DNA from 2 places in the Curvivirga sp. genome. Region 1 is predicted to be linked to the other one. Evidence: predicted binding sites of a transcription regulator. Region 1 holds the regulator's gene; the other holds the start of a gene.
What was found. The regulator LexA, encoded in region 1, represses DNA repair genes until DNA is damaged. The targets are predictions, from matches to a motif close to ATGTTCTANTTTGGTTC.
Positions count from the first base shown of each region.

Region 2: ACOQOA_RS12995 (S24 family peptidase) is a predicted target of LexA. The motif match lies at 1,143-1,159, and genes of this name have one in related genera.

Region 1 covers NZ_CBDCOT010000008.1:138,063-150,120, forward strand. Annotated here, with positions in the region: gene ACOQOA_RS03280 (SurA N-terminal domain-containing protein) at 1-1,259, shown strand, start outside; gene trpE (anthranilate synthase component I) at 1,289-2,800, shown strand; gene ACOQOA_RS03290 (divergent polysaccharide deacetylase family protein) at 2,821-3,861, opposite strand; gene ACOQOA_RS03295 (anthranilate synthase component II) at 4,045-4,617, shown strand; gene trpD (anthranilate phosphoribosyltransferase) at 4,655-5,677, shown strand; gene trpC (indole-3-glycerol phosphate synthase TrpC) at 5,677-6,474, shown strand; gene moaC (cyclic pyranopterin monophosphate synthase MoaC) at 6,485-6,961, shown strand; gene glp (gephyrin-like molybdotransferase Glp) at 6,977-8,194, shown strand; gene lexA (transcriptional repressor LexA) at 8,399-9,094, shown strand; gene ACOQOA_RS03325 (ComEC/Rec2 family competence protein) at 9,111-11,303, opposite strand; gene gltX (glutamate--tRNA ligase) at 11,469-12,058, shown strand, end outside.
Region 2 covers NZ_CBDCOT010000009.1:1,598,236-1,610,293, forward strand. Annotated here, with positions in the region: gene ACOQOA_RS12985 (portal protein) at 1-345, opposite strand, end outside; gene ACOQOA_RS12990 (hypothetical protein) at 349-615, opposite strand; gene ACOQOA_RS12995 (S24 family peptidase) at 1,299-1,952, shown strand; gene ACOQOA_RS13000 (branched-chain amino acid aminotransferase) at 2,137-2,991, shown strand; gene ACOQOA_RS13005 (ATP-binding protein) at 3,076-4,641, shown strand; gene ACOQOA_RS13010 (lysine--tRNA ligase) at 4,695-6,284, opposite strand; gene ACOQOA_RS13015 (ATP-dependent DNA helicase) at 6,567-9,392, shown strand; gene ACOQOA_RS13020 (AEC family transporter) at 9,389-10,324, opposite strand; gene ACOQOA_RS13025 (tellurite resistance TerB family protein) at 10,478-10,882, shown strand; gene ACOQOA_RS13030 (cold-shock protein) at 11,542-11,745, shown strand; gene ACOQOA_RS13035 (ureidoglycolate lyase) at 11,815-12,058, opposite strand, start outside.

The DNA of each region.
Region 1 (12,058 bases):
ATGCTTTAAATAGCTATTATGAGACTAACAAAGAACGTTTTCGTGCGCCTGATTATCGTAAAGTCAGTTACATTGCAATTGACCCTGATATGATTGCGGCGGATATTCAAATTTCAGACGCTGCTATACTTGAAAGCTATGAGCAACGCCTAGATCAATTCACCGATGCAGAGCAACGTACAATTCAGCTCATGTTGCTAAGTGATGAAGCAGCGGCCTTAGCTGCAAAAGAATCAATAGAAGCAGGAAAATCCTTTGCTGAAGTAGCTATTGAAGCTGCAAATCAAGGCGAAGACGAAATCAACCTTGGCACAATGACCCGTGCAGAAGTGCCTGATGAAAATTTGGGAAATGTCGCATTTGATCTTGCATTAGGTGCAGTTTCAGCCCCGGTTGAAAGCCCATTTGGATGGCATTTGGTTACTGTAACAGAGATTAAAGATGCAACAGCCACACCTCTAGCGGATGTAGAAACCGACATTCGTAATGATCTTGCACGTGAACAAGCTGTGAACGAAGCTTATGAGCTATCTAATCAATTAGATGATGCGATTGGCGGTGGGGCGACGTTGGAAGAAGCAGCTGACCAAGCAGGTCTTACTTTAGTTACTATAGAAGGTATTGATGAATCCGGTAAAGACATGTCTGGTAACTTCCTGACTGATCTTCCTAATCCTGCATCTTTTATCAGATTTACATTTGATACAGAAGAAGGCCTTGATAGCTTGTTACAAGATGATGGAAATGATGGTTTCTTTATCTTGCGTGTTGATGGATTAACTCCGACTCGCATCAAGACATTAGACGAAGTTAAAGATGAAGCCATCGCTCTTTGGATTGCTGAGCAACGTCGATTGAAAGCTCAAGAAAAAGCTGATGCTGTTCTTGCACAACTTAATGAAGGCGCAAAACTTAACAGTATTTCAAATGATGTTAAATTTGCTACTGACGTAGCACGCCCTGCAGCCTCCACACGTCATGATGAATTGCCAGCGTCCCTTATCCAGACATTGTTTGGCGAAGCAGTTGGCTCCGCTGCAACAGGTCTTGCAGGAAACGCATATTACGTTGGTCAATTAGATCAAATCAATGTGCCGACCTTCTCTGCGGATAGTGCAACAATCAAAGAGATTGATGAGGCAACATTAGCAGGTATGACAACAGACCTTATCCAACAATACAGCTCAGCTCTTCGTGAACGTCATTCCGTGACCGTTAATCAAGGCCTAGTGAATAATTTAACTAACCTTCAATACTGATAAATATAAGATATACAGGAATACGACCAATGGACTCCTATCCTTCCTTTAACGAGTTTGAGGCAAAATATAATGCTGGTCAGCCTCAACTGGTATGGACAACACTTGTTGCGGATTTGGAAACACCAGTTTCTGCTTTTTTAAAACTAGCAGAAAGCCGCCCGAACAGTTTCCTCCTTGAATCTGTTGAAGGTGGTGCGATTCGTGGCCGCTATTCCTTTATCGGTATGAAACCTGATATCATCTGGCGTTGTTTTGGAAACAAAGCAGAAATCAATCGTAAAGCCCGGATCGATGCTCATAGTTTCCTCCCTGAAGAAAAACCAACATTAGAATCATTAGATTCTCTTGCAGAAGAGTCTCGTATTGAATTACCGGAAAACCTTCCACCGATGGCAGCTGGTCTGGTAGGTTACATGTCATATGATTCTGTTCGCTTGGTTGAAAAGCTACCCGATGTAAATCCTGATAGTATGAATACCCCGGATGGTATTTTTGTACGTCCAACCGTAATGGCAGTTTTCGATAGCATTGAAGATATGGTGACAGTTGTTACCCCCGTGCGGCCGGAAGATGGTATTTCTGCGAATGCTGCCTATGAGCTAGCACATGAGCGTCTAGAAGAAATTCGCGGTGATTTCACACGTGCTATCCCTCATGGTAACTATGCAATCAGTAAAGATATGGATTTACCTGAAGCTGCTTCTAATACTAGTCGTGAAGAATTCTTTGATATGGTTGCCAAGGCCAAAGAGTATATTTTGGCTGGCGATATTTTTCAGGTAGTTTTAAGCCAACGTTTTGAAACACCGTTTGAATTGCCGCCTTTCGCTTTATATCGCGCTTTGCGTCGCACAAATCCATCCCCTTTCCTTTTCTATTTAAATTTCAAAGATTTCTCCATTGTTGGGTCGAGCCCTGAAATTTTGGTACGTGTAAGGGATGACAAAGTAACTATTCGCCCAATTGCTGGTACACGTCCGCGCGGTGCGACACCTGCTGAAGACAAAGCATTAGCAGCAGATTTATTAGCTGATGAAAAAGAATGTGCTGAACATTTGATGTTATTGGATTTGGGTCGTAACGATGTAGGGCGTGTTTCAAAGATTGGCTCAGTAAACGTAACAGATAAATTCTTTATCGAAAATTACAGTCACGTCATGCATATCGTCTCCAATGTTGAAGGTGAAATTCGTGACGATATGGATGCCTTGGAAGCCTTAATGGCAGGCTTTCCTGCAGGAACCGTCTCTGGTGCCCCAAAAGTTCGAGCAATGGAAATCATTGATGAACTAGAAAAAGAAAAACGTGGTATTTACGCAGGTTGCATTGGTTATTTTGGTGCAGATGGGGATATGGACACTTGTATCGCCCTTCGCACGGCCGTTGTAAAAGATGGAAAGATGTTTGTTCAAGCAGGTGCAGGTATTGTTGCTGATTCTGATCCGGAATCAGAATATATGGAATGTCATCACAAATCTAAGGCACTGGTACGTGCAGCCCAAGAAGCAGTTCGTTTTGCTTCTAATAGCAGTAATTAAGATTCGAATTATTAATTAATTTAATCTTGAACGGCTACAACATCTTTAGATGGGTAGCCGTTTCTTATTTTAAGAATTACACTTGCAGGTACCATGATAAAACCACGTGCCTCCAAGTCCTGAGCCCATTCACTCAACACTTTAATGGTTTCTTTATGAGGGTGCCCGATAGCCAATACGGTTCCTTTTTCTTGCGCCAGAGTTTCAACCTTAGTTAGCTGCTTCCATATGGCTTCTTCCGTTCTGACATGATCGAGAAAGATATCGCGGGTTGTTGTTGGAACACCAATGGCTTGAGCAATCTTATATCCTACAGTATCTCCAGAAGTTACGGAGTCAATGAATGATAATCCCCGCAATTTCATCTCATTTAAAACAATCCCCATACCCTCTGCATTTGCGGTGAATTTACTCCCCATATGATTGTTTACACCCATATACCCTTCAAATTGCTCAAGATTCCAAAGCATTCTATCCACCAGTTCGATACCATCAAGGCTGGTCATTAGCGCATTATCACCTGGGTTTACATCAGGATTTTTAGGTTCCATTGGTAAATGCAGCATAATTTCATGGCCAATCGCACGGGCATTAGCAACATGTTCATCTAGATTGCGGCCATAAGGAATAAAGGACATGGTCATTGGTGCAGGCATTTGGATTGCTTTCCTCGTCCATGACTGGGCCACGCCAACATCATCAATAACAATTGCTATGGCTGGACGACCATCAATCTTATGCATGTCAAAAGGTAAGGCATTAATTTCCCATGCTTTTTGTTCCGGCTCTTCGACAGGTTCTGGCAAAATAACTTCATCGGGCAATATTGCTATTTCCAAATCGTGATCAATCTCCGGAATATTACTTGGTAAAACATCTTCATAGGTGGAGATAGGCTCTTCGAGGATATCTTCGCTTACCTTTGATTGTTCTTTAGTCGGTATCTGTGCCTGTTCGCTTCCATTCTCATTATCATTAACCAATAATTCACCAAGGAGTAAGCCGCTGGCTGCACCGAGTATGAGTATTACGAGAATGATAGAAAACATTCGTAGCTTCATGATGAAATTTTAAACCTTAAAGATAGAAACAAGATCAATACAAAATTACGCGATTCTAAAACCATTTCGCAAATTATATAGAAAAAAAGCTCACTTGTGTGGATGTCAGCTTGTTTGGTCGATGAAGACTGCTATAAATTCCTTTAAGAAATATGAGTTTGACTATTCTTACAGGGTAAAATCATGCTTTTGATGATCGATAATTACGATAGCTTTACGTATAACTTGGTTCATTATCTGGGCGATTTAGGTGCAGAAACAGTAGTTCATCGTAATGATGCCCTTACCGTTGATGAGGCTATGGCTCTTCAGCCTGATGGAATTGTCATTTCTCCTGGTCCCTGTGATCCAGAACGTGCAGGTATCTGTTTGGATTTGATCAAGGCAGCTGCAGGTAAAATCCCTTTAATGGGAGTTTGTCTTGGGCTCCAATCAATAGGTCAGGCTTTCGGGGGTAAGATCATCCGTTTATCACCTCCAATGCATGGTAAAGTTTCAACGGTTTTGCATGATAATAAAGGTGTATTTAAAGGCGTGAATAGTAGTGTTCCATGTACACGCTATCATAGTTTGGTGGTGGAAAAAGAAACCCTGCCCGATTGTCTGGAAATTACGGCAGAGACTGAAGATGGAGTTATTATGGGGCTTCAACATCGTGATTACGAGTTGCATGGCGTTCAATTTCATCCGGAAAGCATTGCCTCTGAAGGTGGGCATACAATTTTGCAAAACTTCATTAACATTACGAAACAATAAAAATCGTTATATAGTAATAGAGAGATCGGATCAGAAAATGGATATGCCTGATTTCAAACATTTTGTGAAAAAGATTGCGAACAATGAGACCCTTAATGTTGATGAGGCTGCCCAAGCTTTTGATATTATGATGTCTGGTGATGCGACACCTTCACAAATGGGCGCTTTTCTCATGGGTTTAAAGCTTCGCGGTGAAACGCAAGATGAAATCACAGGCGCAGTAAAAACCATGCGTGCGAAGGCTCATATTGTGTCAGCTCCTGACGGTGCAATTGACATTGTAGGCACTGGTGGTGATATGGCTCACACCCTTAATATCTCAACCGCTACGGCCATTGTGGTAGCTGGTTCTGGTGTGACCGTCGCAAAACATGGTAATCGTGCCTCTTCATCAAAATCCGGCACAGCTGATGCTTTGGCTTGCCTTGGCTTGGACTTAGATACAGATTTTGAGAATGTTGAAAAAGCAATGCGCGAAGCCAATATTGGTTTCTTGATGGCACAACGTCATCATGGAGCAATGCGTAACGTGGGACCAACCCGCATTGAAATGGGCGTGCCCACAATCTTTAATTTACTTGGCCCATTATCAAACCCAGCTCTTGTAAAACGCTATATGATTGGTACTTATCGCGCTGATACTATTGATCTAATGGCGCAAACGCTTGGTGATTTAGGGGCAGAACATGCATGGGTTGTTCATGGTGCGGATGGCTTGGATGAATTAAGCACAACTGGAACATCCCAGATTTGTGAATACAAAGATGGTAGATTAAACAGGTTTGAAATGCATCCTTCTGATGTTGGTTTGAATGAAGTTACACTTGAAGACCTACGTGGTGGGACGCCTGAGGAAAATGCCGCTGCGATCACCCGATTGTTAGATGGTGAAAATGGTGCATATCGCGACGTTGTTCTATATAACGCGGCAGCATCTTTGGTTGTTGCTGGTAAGGCAGATGACATGAAAAACGGTATCTCAATTGCCTCTGCCTCCATTGACAATGGTCAGGCAAAAGCTGCTTTAGCAAAACTCGTAGAAATCGCAGGATTAAAATAATGAGCGACGTACTCGCAAATATTTGTGTAGAAAAACAAAAACATATAACATCTTGTAAAAGTAAAATCTCAGAAAATGAGATGATGCAATTGTCAAAAACTGCCTTACCTGTGCGTGGCTTTTACAATGCATTAAAAGCAAAAGCAGATAGTGATGAATATGGATTGATAGCCGAGATTAAGAAAGCGTCCCCATCCAAAGGGTTGATCCGTGAAGATTTTCATCCAGCTGAACTCGCTCAAGCGTATGAAGCAGGCGGTGCGACTTGTTTATCTATCTTAACTGATCAACCATACTTCCAAGGTCACGAAGATTTTTTGAAATCTGCACGCGAGGCATGTCAACTCCCCGTTCTTCGCAAAGACTTTATGTTGGATCCTTATCAAATATATGAAGCCCGCGCGATCAACGCTGATTGTATATTGCTGATTATGGCCTGCTTATCTGATAGTCAAGCATTGGAGCTAGAAACAGTTGCACATGACCTAAATATGGATGTGTTAATTGAAGTTCATAATGCTGAGGAATTGGAACGTGCGATGAAGTTAAAGTCCCCATTAATGGGCGTAAACAATCGCAATTTGAAAACTCTGGATATTGATTTAGCAACAACCGAAGAATTGGCTTCCACCGTATTGGATGATGGCCGTCTTTTAGTCGCTGAAAGTGGCCTCTATTCACATGATGATCTTTTACGCATGTCGAAAATTGGCGCAAGCTGTTTCTTAGTTGGTGAATCTTTAATGCGAAAAGAAGATGTTACATCAGCAACTAAAGCCTTACTTGGTGCGGCTTAAAGGAAGTTATATGTCAAATTTAACGCATATTGATCAAGATGGTAATGCTGTAATGGTGGATGTTTCACCAAAAGAGGTTACAGAACGTATTGCAACTGCACGTGGTCAGGTCTCGATGTCACCAGAAACATTAAACTTAATTAAGGTCGGTGATGTAAAAAAAGGAGACCCTTTAACAGTTGCCCAACTTGCCGGCATCATGGGGGCAAAGAAAACACCGGATCTTATTCCTTTATGCCATCCCCTCGCCCTAACATCTGTAAAAGTCACGTTGGAGCTTAATGAGCAAGATTATGCTGTTGATATTGAGGCAACTTGTAAGCTTAAAGGGCGCACAGGTGTTGAGATGGAAGCCTTAACAGCAGTTTCTGTAGCTGCTTTAACTGTATATGACATGTTGAAAGCCGCTGAAAAATCAATGCAAATTACTAATATTCGTCTCGTTCACAAGGCGGGCGGTAAGTCGGGCGATTATACGGCTCAATAGTTATCGGATATATTCATGCTCTCAGTAAAAGACGCTCAATCTAATATTCTTAACAATATTGAAACCATGCCCGCGGAGCAAATTCCGTTAACAGAAGCCGTTGGTCGTGTTCTAGCAGAAGATTTGAGCGCACGTCGCACCCAGCCACCCATGGATGTTTCTGCGATGGATGGATACGCTGTTAAACATACTGATATTCAATCTGTACCGACAACCCTTTCTGTTGCTGGCGAAGCGCCAGCAGGTGGCTCTTACAATGCTGAAGTAAAATCCGGTGAAGCTATACGTATCTTTACAGGCGGGCCCGTCCCCAAAGGTGCTGATTGTATCGTAATACAAGAGAATACTGAACGTGAGGGTGAGCAAGTAACTATCCTTCAATCAGAACCGGAAGGACGTTTTATTCGCCCAGCCGGCCTCGACTTTGCTGAAGGTGATATACTATTGCAAAAAGGGCGTTTGTTAACCGCCCGTGATGTGGCCCTTGCTGCTGCTATGAATCGACCATGGATCATGGTCCATAAGAAACCCACTGTTGCTATTCTTGCCACAGGTGATGAAGTGGTAATGCCAGGTGACCCTGTCGGCCCTAATCAGGTTGTAAGCTCAAATAGTTTGGGTTTAGCTGCTGCAATCAAAACCCTTGGCGGGAAACCAATCTTGCTGGGCGTTGCAAAGGACACCCCTGAAAGTTTGAAAAATATGGCAGCAGGTGCAGCTTCAGCTGATTTGTTAATAACGACAGGTGGTGCATCCGTTGGAGATCACGATCTTATTCGATCCGTTTTAGGTAAAAATGGCCTAGATATTAATTTTTATAAAATTGCTATGCGCCCAGGAAAACCACTAATTTTTGGTCAGCTAAATGGCACGCCAATGTTGGGTTTACCAGGAAATCCCGTATCAACACTTGTTTGTTCAGTGATGTTTGTTGCCCCTGCTCTTGCAAAAATGCTTGGACTACATGCGGAAATCTTTCATTCAAAGAAAATAGCGAAAATTGGTTGTGATCTTGATGAAAATGATCAACGTGAAGATTACCTTCGTTCAGTCGTTGATGTTGGAGACAATGGTGAATTAATTGCAACACCATATTCAAAGCAAGATAGTGCCATGCTTGCAAAATTAGCCAAAGCCCAAGCACTAGTTATTCGCCCACCTTTCGCAAAGGCGATAAAAAAAGGTGATATGGTTGAAGTGTTAGAGTTACCAAATAGCTTACTTTCTCTATAGAAGAGATTGATATTAAAATACAACTTTTCATTACGAAACCAAAATATCAACAAGCGCTTGACAGTATATGCGAACACAAGTAGAACAGTATTAGTTTACAGTTTGTTCTACATAACTACCTATTCTTTACATTTAAATTGATTACCATTTCAATTCATTAAAAGAACAAAATCGTAAAGAATTTGGTAGTCAGGAGAAAATAAAATGCTGACGCGCAAACAATATGATTTATTGCTATTCATTCATGAACGACTTCAGGATTCTGGTGTGTCCCCATCTTTTGATGAAATGAAAGATGCACTTGAACTAAAATCTAAATCCGGTATTCATCGTTTGATTACAGGTTTGGAAGAACGTGGTTTTCTACGCCGTCTTCCCCACCGTGCTCGCGCTCTGGAAGTTATTAAACTCCCTGAAAACACCTCTCCTGAAGAGCTACCTGTCCGTAACCGTCGTGTGGAAAGTATTCGCCGTCAAGAATTAGGGACACGTAAGTCCATGTTGCGCGGCAGCGGTAACTCCGTTCAGTTACAATTATATGGACGTATTGCTGCAGGCACACCTATTGAAGCCTTACGCGATCAATCTATGCTTGTTGAAGTACCTGTGACCTTGCTTGGTAAGGGTGATCATTATGCGCTGGAAGTTGATGGTGATTCAATGATTGAGGCAGGTATCCTTGATGGTGATACAGTTATCATTGAACGCACAGAAACAGCTGTAAATGGCGATATTGTTGTTGCTCTTGTCGAGCATGAAGAGGTGACATTAAAGCGTTTCATCAAAAATGCAGGTCAAATTGAATTGGAACCTGCCAACGCTAAATATCGCACACAGATTTACGGACCGGACCAGGTTGATGTTCAGGGTCGGCTTGTTGGTTTGCTACGTAAATATTAAGATTTTTAAGGGAGCTTCAACTGCTCCCTTTTTTATTTCTGACTAGCTGCCACGGGTAGTTAGATCTATCTTCAAGAACACTTTGAATATCAAGTTCTCCATTAACAGACGAAATCTTATACCCGCCGTTTCTAATTATATCTCCGCGATCAATAACTATGACATCTTTATCGTCGCAATTGATAAAACCAACAGGATAAATCACGATACTATTTGGAATGTCACAAGCTTCTAATGCGTTCGATTTTGATATTGTATAGAAGACTAAATGATCATCTAAGAATAATCGACAGCCATTCTTTGTGCATATATCTTCATTAAAACCAATAAGTATATACTCAATTTTCTTACCTAATGCAGATAGAGGTTGAAATTCATCAATAGCCCACCGGTCCTTCCATTGATCTTTGATGAACTGATGTCGGTTGGAAGTTGTTATATAGGCATCTGATCCATTTAAATAAACTCCGAATAATTGCTCCTGAGACGAAATAAGTATTTCTTTGTCGATAGGTAAATACAGAATCAAGGATGAAAATATGGCGAAAGGTATTGCCAGGAAACGGATTATACTTTTCCATAAACATAACCAAAGGCATGATACTATAATAATAGTTAAAATTGCGGGATTATAGCGGCTGATATGAATAACAGCGCCTTCAAGCTGAGAAACCCATATTGCTATTTCCAAAATAATAGATAGACCAAAGTCCATTCCATATAGCCCGACAGCCTCCAAACCAAATGGCATAAGAATAAATGCCATTAACGCGGAGGGCATTACAATCATCCCCATTAATGGAACTGCAATCAAATTACTTAAAATACCGTAACTCGCCAATTGTCCAAAATGATAGGTAGATAAAGGTGCCGTTGCCAATGTCGCTATGATGGTTGTTATACATAGAAACAGAAAATACCCCATCATTCTTTTAAAATAATTTTGTTGAAGATAAGTATATAAGTCTTTCATATAACTCACTTCATAAACTGAAACCAACCCGATAACCGCAGCAAATGACAATTGGAAACTAGCCGTTAATATTGCTTCTGGATGTATAAGCAGAACAATCAAGGCCGCAAATGAAACAAGACGTAATGAGATAACATTACGATCTAAAACAACTCCAAGAAAAGCCACACTTAACATTAGGAATGCACGCTGACTTGGAATAGTTAAACCCGATAAAAGCATATATCCAAAACACACAAAAATTGCACATATAGCCGCATATTTTTTTGTATTAAAATTCAATACTATTAATGGAATACAAGACCATAACAGTCGCAATCCGCCAAAAACCAAAACAGCTATCAAGCCAAGATGTAATCCTGAGATCGCTAATAAGTGAGCTAATCCAGCATCACGTATAACATCATATGTATGGGAAGTTATCTGGCTACGTTCACCTGTGACTAAAGCCGCCCTTACCCCTGGTAAATTACTATTCTGAAACTGACTCGGTTTTAAAAATTGTTGAGTAACATAATATCTAAAACCAGTTAACTTAGAAGTGAAAACATCCCATAAACCTTGGTTTCTTTGATGTTCTAACAAGGTAATTTTGCTAGTGCTATAACCTATACCACCAATACCTTTGAACCACATGGCTCTAGCAAAATCATAACTACCAGGCGTCGAAGGATTAGGTGGCGGCCGTAAGCTCACTTTCAGGGAGATCCTATCCCCAATCTGTAAATCATTCTCCATATGGGAGGAAGGAATAGAAACTCTTATTTTATGTGGTGTTTGATTGGATATAAATTCTTCACTAACAATATCTGCTATAATTAAACGATACTTATTCTCATACAATTCGATGTTTTGTATATTTCCTTGAATACTCACATGTTTAATTTGCTTTTGAACAACAGGTGCAGCGACCATATAACTACGAAACTCAGTCAATAAAAAACCGATTATTATCAATAATATACTAGATAACCCTAATCTTAAAAGAGAATGCGATTTTTTATAAGTTAAATAAATAAGTAGGATCACAGGAAAAATAACCAAAATACTTTTCCAACCTAAATCACCGGATAAATTCGCGTTAAAATAAAGTAAGATACCAATCCCAAGAAAAACTGGACGCCAAAGACTAACTCGGTTTATTTCAATAGTAATGACGTTAGATACATGTTCATGCAGCGATGAAAACATCCTAAAGTCGAGTATATCTGTAATATACTTATTTGCCTGCAACAATTATCTTCCCCCGTTTAGTTAACTTTACACTACATCAAGAGAAATAATGAAGGAAGACCTAGAGATTATAGAATTCCCCTTTTGCATTTTACTAGATAAATATGCTAAACCCCGCTCTAGAAATTATTTTAATCATTTAAATCCTTCTTCTTTCAGGAAAACATTATGTCTGTAGTCACACGTTTTGCCCCTTCCCCAACCGGTTTTCTTCATATCGGCGGCGCCCGTACAGCCTTGTTTAACTGGCTTTTCGCACGTCACCATGGCGGCAAATACCTTCTACGAATTGAGGATACAGATAAAAAACGCTCAACAGATGAGGCAATTGACGCCATCCTTGATGGCTTAGATTGGCTAGGGTTAGGTGCAGATGATAAGCCAGTTTTTCAAACTCAAAATGCTGATCGCCACGTAGAAGTAGCAAAGCGACTATTGGCGGAAGGTAAAGCATATAACTGTTATTGCTCTCCTGAAGAATTAGCGGAAATGCGTGAAAAAGCCAAAGAAGAAGGTCGTCCTGTAGGATATGATGGTCGATGGCGTGATCGTGCCGCTTCTGAAGCGCCTGAAGGCGTGGATCCAGTCGTGCGTATAAAAATGCCGCGTGAAGGCGAAACAACAATAACAGATGCCGTTCAAGGCTCCGTTATCATAAAAAATGAACAACTAGATGACTTCGTCCTTTTACGTGCAGATGGTACGCCAACTTATATGTTATCCGTGGTTGTAGATGATCATGATATGGGTGTAACTCA
Region 2 (12,058 bases), on a different contig from region 1:
TCGGTCAAAATGACCTTGGATAGTTTGGGATAATTGTTGAAGTGCTTGTTCAGTATCTGCCTTCGTTTCCTCCGGTATTTCTGAACCGGGGATTAACTGGAACCAACTGGACCATGCAGGAGTTAATTCTGCCATGATGGAAGAGGCAAGTTGTTCTACGGCATCTGGAGCAGTTCCATCAAACAGATGTTGTCGTTTCATTTCTCCAATTGGTTGGCTCTGGATAGCGCCGTCGCGACGAGGTAGAGCGTAATCATAGCAATCTTGCCAATGGCTCTCCCATTGGCTGCGCTGACTTTTTGCTTTTTCAAATTTTCGTTCTAGGATTTCTGGTGTGAGCTCCATATATCACCCTCCTAAGGTAGTTTTTAAATCGCTTGCAGATTGTGAGGGCGAGGAGGTATTCCCACTATTATTGTCAGAAAAGTTTAACTCCTCCGGGATTTCGACTTTGTTACCTGTCCAACTTGTGTGGAGTGTGCCTGCGCGCCCACGGCGACGACGTCGTATCATCTCAAGGCGATCCTCTCGTGCTTTTTCTTCGGATAGATCTTCTTCGATTGGTTCTTCAACTGGCGGTACATAAGTGCTACCACCTCCTAATACACCACCCATAAATATTCTCCTTTTGTTCTTATTTGGGATAAATAAAAAGAACAAGCTTTGTTCCACTGATGATGTTCTCTATATATTCTATAAATAAATAAGTCAATAATTATTTTCTTATTTTGTTCTATTTATGTGATTGTGAAGTTGCCATGGGGTAAGAATAGAAAATGCATGTAGACCAAGTAAACGTTTAACCGTCTCAACACAACTAAAGGGAAGCGGTATAGCTATCTTCTGTGGTGGAAGGGGTGGTGGGGTGAAGAGCCGGCATATATGTCCCTGTTTTTTATGGTTTTTAATAAGTTCGTGAGGCGTATGGTCGTGTATTTGCTGGACTAATGTTATATTCGAAAGAGAATCAATTTTGACGATATTATTCCTTTCAACTTGATATACAAAGCAATGTCGAAAACCCTTTTTAAGGAGTTTTAGTAGAGGAATATTTGTTTCATTTTGAAAAACGACGATAAAGTATTTGGTTGGATCTGGTGTGAAATGGTCCGATTTCATTGGGTAATCACTTTCTTGTAATTATATTCCTATTATGTTCTTATTTTGGAGGATTTGTCAATTAATGTTCATGAAAACTTGCATAATATAGGAAAATTTGTAAATAATAGGAACAAGATATGAGATTTAAAGGGGAACAGCTTTGAATTGGAGTTGTTCTCAATCAGTGTGAGGGTGCCATGTTAAAGCATGACCAATTATGGCGGGCGTTGGATCGTTACGCAGATCATTATGGAATGACAAGTTCTGGTCTTGCAAGGCATGCAGGTCTGGACCCAACCAGTTTTAATCCCAGCAAGCGCCAAACAAAAGAGGGAAAGCCTCGTTGGCCGAGTACGGAAAGTATAGGTAAAGTTCTGGAAGCAACAGGCGGCACAATGGTTGAATTTGTGTCCTATCTTCAAGATGTGCCAGGTGCCGTGCTTTCTCAGGATATTCCTTTTCTTAGTTTTGAAGAGGCACATGATCTTCTTCAAAAAGAAGGGGATGAAGGCTTATTTGATGATCATGGCTTTCCTATACGAGAAAACTGGGATTTTATGGTGTATCCAGATGTGAATGATGCTGAGGCTTTCGGGATTGAGGTTACAAATGACGATTTGGCCCCTGTTTATCGCACAGGTACTGTTTTGGTAATGTCGCCCAATGCTAGCATTCGTCGTCTAGATCGGGTTCTGTTATGCATGGCGAATGGTGATATTTTAGTACGTGAATTAATACGTCAGACCGCCCATCGTATGGATCTTGCGATGGTGACCAATCCGGATGAAGTCGAAACTATCATGGCAAATGAGGTGATTTGGATGACCCGTATTGTTTGGGCAAGTCAATAAAATAATCGGTGAGTCTGTGTTCTGACTTCTTAAATTTCCGAATTTTATAAATGACTGTAACAATCATCCAATCTTTATATAAGCCGCAGTTTAGAAGGTGTTTTTTCTTTTCCTATACGCTGTCTGGTGTAAGATAAGTAATAAAATTACTTTCTTATAATAATGTTTTGACGGGGTAAATCTAATGGATTCTACAAATGCAATCATGTGGACCGAGGGGCAATGGCAGGACGCAAATACACCTATTATTAATGTGACGTCTAACAGTTTTTGGCTAGCTTCTACTGTTTTCGATGGGGCACGCTCATTTGACGGTGTGGCACCGGATTTGGATTTACATTGTCAACGTGCCGTGCGTTCAGCTGAGGCTTTAGGATTGAAAGCGATTAAAAGTTGGGAAGAGATCTATGCCTTGGCTTGGGAAGGAATTAAAAAATTCCCGCAAGAGACGGTTTTATACATTAAGCCTGTTTTTTGGGCAGATGAAGGGTTTATTTCGCCTGATCCGGATAGCACAAGATTCGCGCTGACATTATATGAAGCACCTTTTCCGCCGAATACAGGTTTTAGCGCCAAACTATCTTCTTATCGCCGTCCATCAGAAGAAGTAGCCCCAACAAATGCGAAGGCTGCATGTCTTTATCCAAATGCAGGTCGTGCTCTTCAAGAAGCTATTAAAGATGGCTATAACAATGCTGTTATGTGCGATAGCATGGGCAATGTGGCTGAATTTGCGACGGCAAATCTTTTTTGTGTGAAAGATGGGCATGTGATGACGCCTGCACCAAATGGAAGTTTTTTGAATGGTATTACGCGTCAACGTGTCATTGCGTTGTTGAAAGGCCAGGGGATTGAGGTGGATGAATGTCGTGTCACACCTGCAATGCTTGAAGAAGCGGATGAAATCTTCAGTACTGGAAATTATGGCAAAGTTGTTGCCGTGATTAATTATGAAGGCAGAGAGATGCAACCTGGGCCTATCATGCAAAAAGCGCGTGATCTATATTTTGAATATGCTAAGAAAGAGGGCGGCGAATAAGCCGCTCTTTTGCAATGCCTAAAGGTCTTATGGATTTATTAACCTGTTGCATGGTAAAAGAAATCTGTAATAAGGGCATTGTGAATGAAATCCGAACTGAAGTTTCCAAATCGCATTTCATATAAACTGGTAGGAACGAGCGTGATCCTGGCTTTCGGGATTGGCTTGTTCATGAGCATGCTGCAATTGATTTGGGATTATCGAATTGAACAAGAAACGATTGATCATACAATAAAACGTATTCTTGAGGTTGCTGAACCTCCGGCTTCTCGTGCAGTTCATATTCTTGATGAAGATCTTGCGCAGGAAGTGGTGGCAGGCTTGCTTCAATATGACTTTGTTGTAGAGGCCCGTATCATAGATGACTTAGATATTCATCTTGCAGCCATGAACAAGGAAACAATTGTAAGTGCAACCCGATGGATCACAAAGAGTATTGCAGAAGAGTATGTAGAGTATTCAATCCCCTTAACGAGCTCTGAACTGCAATCCAGTAAGCCGGGGCGTTTAGTTATCCTCGTTGATTGTGATGCGGCCCTAGAAGGATTTTTTGATCGTACAACTTTCGTTATGATTGCTGGTTTTATCCGGAATATGCTTTTGGTTTTAGCTCTGCTAATTGCTTTTTATTGGATGTTGACCCGCCCTTTGGTTGAGCTTGCTGAAGATATCGGAGGATTGGAACCAAGTGATATGGATGGACGTTTAGTTAAGGTTCCGCACGATCACGAAAATGACGAGTTAGGCATTGTTGCTGAGCGGGTGAATGGCTTCATACTCTCCATTCGTAACTTACTAGAGATTCGTCGGAAGAATGAAGAGGATTTATTGCAATCCAAGCAAGATTTGGAAAATCGTGCTATTGCTTTGCAGGACGAGATTAGTGAGCGCGAAAAAGCACAAGAAGAAGCCTTGGAAGCTAAAGAAACGGCGGAACTTGCTAATCGCACAAAGTCTGAATTTTTAGCAAATATGAGCCATGAATTAAGAACGCCGTTAAACGCCGTGATTGGTTTTTCTTCGATCATGAAGGAAGAAATGTTTGGTCCGGTCTCAAACGATAAATATCTGGAATATTGCCATGATATCCATGGGGCGAGTAGTCATTTACTAGAAGTTATCAACGACATTTTGGATGTATCAAAAATTGAAGTAGGGGAATTTAAATTATCTGCTGATTCAATAGATACATCGGATTTATTGGATGGATGTTTGCGGACAATGAGCACGACTTTTGAACATCGTGGTCAGGTGATTGTTAAAGAGATACCGGAGCCAACTTTGATGCTTCTGGCTGATAGCGTTCGGGTGAAGCAAATTTTGTTTAACCTATTAACCAATGCGTCAAAATTTACGTCTGCTGGAGGTACGATTAGTTCAAAAATTGAACTATTGGCTGGAAACAGAGTTGCTATTTCTATTCAAGATACAGGTGTTGGTATTCCGGCAAAAGAATTATCAAATGTATTAGATCCATTTGTTCAGGTAGATAACGCTTTTTCGAAAACGCATGATGGTGTTGGACTTGGATTATCTTTATGTCGATCCTTGATGCAAATGCATGAAGGGGAACTATTGCTTGAAAGTGAAGAAGGAATAGGGACCAAAGTTACAATTATTTTCCCGTCTAGTCGTACACTTGAAACATAAAAAAAAGCCCTGTGAAATGAAACACAGGGCTTTCTATAATAAGGTCTAATTGTTTAGCCTGCTAAGCCTTCAGCAGAAAGCGCTTGGTCTATCAAGGCAACGGTTTCTTTGATACCGTAAAGCGCAATAAATGACCCCATACGCGGTCCTTGTTCTTGGCCAAGAAGAACTTCGTAGTTAGCCTTAAACCATTCACGTAAATTCTCATATTCAAACTCTTTACCAATGGCAAAAACGCTGGATTGTACTTCATCAGACGGTGTGTCCACATCCATCTCATCCAATTTATTGCGAAGCGCTGTAAATGCTTCACGTTCTTTGTCGCTCGGCGCACGGTAGTTTTTATGTGGTTTCACAAAGTCGGTGTAATAACGGATTGCATATCCAACCAGATCATCTAATTGTTTATGAGATTCTGGAGATGCATCCGGTGCATAACGACTGATAAAGCCCCATAACACAGATTTATCATCGGTATTACAAACGCTCGCCAAGTTTAGCAGAATGTTAAAGCTTAGTGGCATATTTGCTTTTGGTGGGTTGCCATTATGTATATGCCAAACTGGGTTTTCCAGTTTCTTGGCATCTTCCATACCTTCGAAAGAAGAGAGATGACTGTAATATTCATCCACATTCTTTGGAATGACATCAAAATACAGACGTTTTGCTGTTTTTGGCTTTTGATACATAAACAAGGACAAGCTTTCCGGTGTGGCATATGTTAGCCATTCTTCCATGGAAAGGCCGTTGCCTTTGGATTTGGAAATCTTTGTACCTTCACCATCCAAGAATAACTCGTAAGTCAATGTTTGTGGTGGATTGCCACCCATTGCACGTACGATAGACGAAGAAGCCTTTACAGAATCGATCAAATCTTTACCGGACATTTCATAGTCAACGCCCAAAGCCCACTGGCGCATCGCCCAATCGGGTTTCCATTGAAGTTTGGTACGACCGCCTGTGACCAAAGTTTCAACTTCTTGACCATCTTCGCGTTTGTAAACAATTGTGCCTGCTTTGGCATCGGTATGAAGCACCGGAACCTGTAATACATTGCCTGTTTCTTCGCAGATGGGCAGAAACGGGCTATATGTTTGACGGCGTTCTTCCCCTAATGTTGGTAACATGATGCCCATGATACGATCATATACCTCAAGAACGCGGATTAACGCCTCATCAAATTTACCGGAAGTATAGTAATCTGATGCAGAGGCAAATTCATACTCAAAACCATAAGAATCCAGGAAATCACAGAGGCGCGCATTGTTGTGATGCGCAAAACTCTCATGTGTGCCAAATGGATCAGGCACTTTAGTCAATGGTTTATGCAAATATTCCGCTAGCATTTCTTGATTAGGAAGGTTTGTTGGTACCTTACGGAAGCCATCCATATCATCAGAAAAGGCAATTAATTTTGTTGGAATATCGGATAGTAATTCAAAGGCACGACGTACCATAGTGGTACGTTGTACTTCGCCAAATGTGCCAATATGCGGCAAGCCAGATGGGCCATATCCAGTTTGAAAAAGTACATATCCCTTTTCAGGTGTCTTATTGTTGATACGTTTGAGCACCTTTCGAGCTTCCTCAAAAGGCCATGCTTTTGCGGTTTGGGCTAATTCTCGAAGGGCGTTATCGCTCATTTTCTTCACCTTGAAAGTAATAGTTAAAAAGACCGGAGAAAGAGGGCAAAACCTTGATCAATAACATCTCCGGCGAAACCCGCGGAAACTAAGAGAAATTCATGCTTCCGTCAACTAAATAGACCGAATGACGTATGCTTTTCCTGCCGATTCGCATGAAAAGACCATCAACCAGGGATGAGCACTGAACAAAACAATAGATAAGGTATTGGGAGGATTGAGAAATTATGGTTGTTGTGACTTTCTTCGTGACCAATAAAGAACAGTGGGTATGATGCGGCTATGAATGACTTGCCAGATAATGTAATGCCCTTTCCGGATGCAACCTCACAGAATGCAGAAATACCTGCAGGCGAGGTACGTATTATGGTGCCTGATACGTCTATAATGGTAACGTCAGCAACGCATGCTGTCGCGTTGACAGGCGATGGTGAGATTTTAGAGGGGACGCCAGTTGAACTAGCTGACATTTACAAGGCCGAGATACCACCAATTCTTGTGCATTCACCTTCAGTGGCTAAACGGATAGGATTACAATCGCCACGGCGTTGTTATGATTTGTTAGAACTTTTCGCATTTGTAAAACCTGCCGCCTTTTGCTTGCCTACGCCGGGCGGGATTATGCAAGCTTGCGGTCTGGAAGATAGTTGGGAATTGTCTTCTTATCCAGTAGGATTGCATCGTGTTGTTACATCACTTTTGGAACAATTTTCCCTAACCGGCAGCCGCCCTGACACAAGGCGTATTCTGTGGAGTATGACCCGCGATGGATGGCTTTGGGGGCCATATCTTTTGGCAGCTATTGGTGAAGATGTTGGGCAAGATAGCAATGTTAAATCACCAATGTCTGGTTTGGATGTCTGGAAAGCTTTACCTGAATGGGAAGAGCAACCACCACCACCACCACCGGGAACCTATCCGGTTGAACCAAATGAAGCACGCCAGCGGTTGGCAGATTTACTAGGTCAACGTGCAGAAGATCGACCCAGTCAGTCAGATTTTTCCAGTGCCGTTTCCGAAGCTTTCACAAATCCTGAAAGCGAAGATATGCCGCGTTTTGTGATGGCAGAAGCAGGCACGGGCGTTGGTAAAACCATGGGCTATATTGCACCGGCAAGTTTGTGGGCTGAAAAAAATCAGGCACCTGTATGGTTGAGTACCTATACACGAAATCTTCAGCACCAAATTGATGATGAATTAAATCGTCTTTATCCGGACGAAACAATTAAACAGGATCGTGTTGTATTGCGTAAAGGGCGTGAAAACTATCTGTGTTTATTGAATTATGAAGATAGTGTGCGTGGATCAAGTTTGCCGGGGCGTACGGTTGGATTAGGGTTAATGGCACGCTGGATTGCAGCCACACGTGATGGGGATCTAAGTGGGGGGGGCTTTCCCTCCTGGTTGCCGGATTTGATCGGTCAGGCACAGTCCGTGGGGTTAAGCGATAAGCGCGGCGAATGTATTCATTCAGCCTGTAATCATTATAGTCGCTGCTTTATTCTGAATTCTATCCGTCGTGCGCGTTATGCTGATCTTGTGGTGGCTAATCATGCATTGGTGATGATCCAAACAGTACAAGGCGGTTTGGATCGAGATGGTCGTGCTAATCGCGTGGTTTTTGATGAGGGGCATCATGTTTTTGATGCAGCAGATAGTGCTTTTGCTGCCTATCTCACTGGGCGTGAGATGTGGGAATTGCGTCGATGGCTTCGCGGTAATGAAAGCCGTGCTCGCAAAAGCCGTATTAGAGGCCTTAAAACCCGTTGTGAGGATCTACTTGGAGAAGAAGTGCAAGCGATTGAAGCTCTGGAACATGTTCTTCATGCTTCTCGTATCCTACCGAATGAGAATTGGACGCAGAATATCGGGAATGGACAACCACAAGGTCCGGCTGAGAATTTCCTTTATATGATTCATGAATTGGTTTTAGCGCGTGCAAATAATACCGACGGCCCGTTTAGCTTGGAAATCCCTGCAGTGGATATGCCGGAAAAATTGCTGGATGTCGCGACAGAGCTGGAAGAAGCGCTTATGGCGATCTTTAAGCCCGTGATTAAGTTGCGTGAAGGTTTAATGCGTCGCTTGGATGAAAAGTCAGATACGCTGGATAGTTCTACACGCGGGCGGATCGAACAAGTTGCGCAATCCCTTGAATTCAGATGTTCGCATCTTCTGGGCGCTTGGATTGAAATGTTAAAGGCATTGAAGTTGGAAGCAACGCAACCGACTGAATTATTTGTGGACTGGCTTGGGATTGAGAAAATATCAGGCCGTCCGGTTGATGTGGGGTATTACCGACATTGGCTGGATCCAACCAAACCTTTTGCCGGGGTTGTCGCGAAAAATCTAAGCGGGGTTTTGTTGACTTCGGCCACATTAACCGATGGATCAGGGGATGTGGATACGGATTGGGCGCGGGCCGAAGAACGCACAGGCGCCAATCATCTACCGGATTTTGCAACACGTGCAAAAGTTCCATCACCGTTTGATTATCCCAATCAAACGAAGGTGTTGGTTGTAACAGATGTGCGTAAAGATGACCTTGATCAGGTCGGGGCCGCTTATCGCGAATTAATGTTGGCATCTGGTGGCGGGGCGTTGGGATTATTTACGGCAATTAGCAGATTGCGCGCTGTACATGAACGAATAGTGAAGCCTATCGAACAGCAGGGTTATCCTCTCTACTCCCAGCATATTGATGCACTGAACTTACCAACTTTGATCGACATATTTCGGGCAGAAACAGATAGTTGTTTATTGGGCACTGATGCGGTGCGTGATGGCGTGGATGTGCCGGGAGATAGTTTGCGCCTTATTATCTTTGATCGGGTCCCATGGTCACGGCCGACTATTTTACATAAGGCGCGCAAGAATGAATTTGGTGGGGCAAAATATGAAGATATGCTTACACGCCTCAAATTGAAGCAGGCTTTTGGTCGTTTGGTACGTCGTGGTAATGATAAAGGTGTATTTGTTTTACTTGATCCAATGATGCCAAGCCGTTTAGCTGGCGCTTTTCCAGAAGGTGTTGAGGTTGAACGTGTTGGGCTTGCCGACGCCGTTCAACAAATCAAAGATTTCTTCCCGGATCATCAGGTTGGTTAGCCTGGTACGAGATAACTTAACAGCGCTGATAGGGTAATGATGGAAACGAGTGTAGAAATCAGGATAATCGACGCAGATCGATCCACATAGGTGTTAAATTGTTGCGAAACAAGGAAAACCAAACCACCAGTTGGTAATGCTGCCATAATGATGGCGGAAGCTGCAAAAAGAGGCGGAAGGTCTAACATAATCACAAGTATCCACGTAATCGCTGGATGGATGATTAGTTTTATGAAACTTGCCCAGCCACTTTCAATCAATCCTGATTTAATTTCACTGTTAACCAGAAACAGCCCCATAGCAAAGAGAGCAGCAGGGCTCGCAGCAGCGCCTAATAATTCGGTGAAGGTTTCAACAGGTAAAGGCAATGCAATACCCGTAAAGGCAAAGAACAAACCAATAGCAGCGCCAATAAGAAGCGGATTGCGGACCACCGCGCCAAAGACACGACGCATCATTTGGCCTTTGGTTTCTCCATCTGATTTATCTAACTCTAAAATCACGATAGCGAGCGGGGTTAAGACACCACCATTGATGATCGTAGCAACAATCGCAGGTACTGCGCCTTCTTCCCCAAAGGCCGTGATCATTAATGGGATACCCATATAGCCCGTATTGGCAAAGGCTGCGGACCAACCATGTTGGCTCATAGCGCCCAGACGATCGGCAAAAAAGAAACTAGCCACAAATAATGCAATACCATATGTAGCAAAGGTACCACCGACATAGGCCGCCAAATAAGGGATATTCAAAATATCATCAACAGGCGCACGGCTCATAGAGACGATAAAAAGCGCTGGTAAAGCCGCATAATAGACGAATCCATTCAGGGCAGCGGTGCTATCCTGACCAAGAAAGCGAAAACGCCCACAGAGGAAACCAGCCCCCATGATGGCAAAAACGGGTAAAGCGACATTAAGAATTGCATACATAAGAATAACTTATGCCGCGTTGCAGTATTTGTCGATATGGGGATTGAGGAAAATCTGGAATAGCAGTCTTGGTTTTTTGATATAGAAGACTAGAAATTTAACGTAATCCTTCCTATTCTTTTAAGAGTTAAATATTTATTGAAAGCGAAATTTATGCTCACAAAACACCAATCCCTTATTTATACAATGGTTCTGATGTCAGCAGCCGATAGTGAGATGTCAGAAACAGAGATGTTAAAAATTAAAGAAGTGATTTCTTATTTACCGATTTTTGAAGGGTATGAGCAAAGCAATATTGCAAAAGACGCAGGTGCGGTTGCCGAACTTCTTTTAGATGAGGATGGTTTTGAAAAAGCTTTGGAACTGGTTCGCGAAAGTTTACCTGTCCATCTTCGCGAAACGGCCTATGCCTTGGCTGTTGAAGTTGCCGCGGCAGATCTTGAAGCTGCAGAGGAAGAATTAAATTTATTACAGATGATTCGTCATATACTGGAAATTGATCGTTTAATCGCCGCAGGAATCGAACGTGGTGCCCGGGCGCGATATGCACAAGCCTAGAAAGCTTCGATGAAATGGTTTGAAGATCTCTAAGCAGAGTGTTCAAAACTAATTTTTTAAAGAAAATATTTTAAAAGTCAGGGTAAAAATTACTCTGACTTTTTTGATTTTTGGCTCAAAATAAGAGGTTTCTTGACCAAATGGTCAAGCCCTTCGTGAGCTATGCGATTATTGCATGGCAGCATTGCTATTTTGGCTCTGGTCTTTGGGGCTGTTCGGACATACATAGAGGGCGCTTCAGTTGTTGCAACGCGCAACAACGATTTGAGATGGCGCCCCGGCAAGTCCGGCAGAGCGCGTCTCTATACGTCTCCCAGACGTGAAGCCTCCCTGTTCAACTTTGCCGGTGGCCTGCGCTACCGGCAATTTTTTTGTCTTTTTTTAGGGAGACTGATGGTTTGCACTGTTAAACCACTTGAATTTAAAAGCTAAACGTCCTACTTTCTTGCTCAAGTGTTGTTTTATTTGTTTTTGAAGCCATTCGATTATAGTCGAATAACAGGCATTCTCTACGAACATGGTGAACTTTTTTCTATATGAAGCAAGTTTTTCCGCGGATTGTAATATTTCTGACCTTCAAATAGTGAATGATGCGTACTTACAAGGCTCTCCCGATTTTGGGTTGAGAAAAATATTATGAAGTTTTAAGGAATAGTCTCATGGCGACTGGTACAGTTAAATGGTTTAACACAACAAAAGGATATGGCTTTATCGCACCGGATGATGGTGGCAAAGATGTTTTTGTTCACATTTCTTCTCTGCAAAAAGCAGGTCTTCAACAATTGGATGATGGTCAAAAAGTCAGCTATGAGCTTACAACACACCGTGATCGTGAATCTGCATCTGACATCCAACTTGTATAATTGTTGATGTAAAGATCAAAGATTTGAAAAAGGCCGAGCTTTGAATAAAAGCTCGGCCTTTTTGTATGTCTAGCTTTCCGGTTTTTCCAAAGAAAGTGGGACAGATAAATAAACACCAAATTCTTCGCCGATGTCACAGCTTACACGGGCATGGACTTTACCTTGTCGGTCCAAGAAGCGCTGGTTGTCTGTAACTGGAAAAATACCTTCATGCCAAATGTTTGCATGAATATAGAGGCCTTTTGATCCATCACACCAGAATGCAACGACCTTTTCCGGTTTCAAATCATCGCCGGGTAGGGCCGCAGGAATG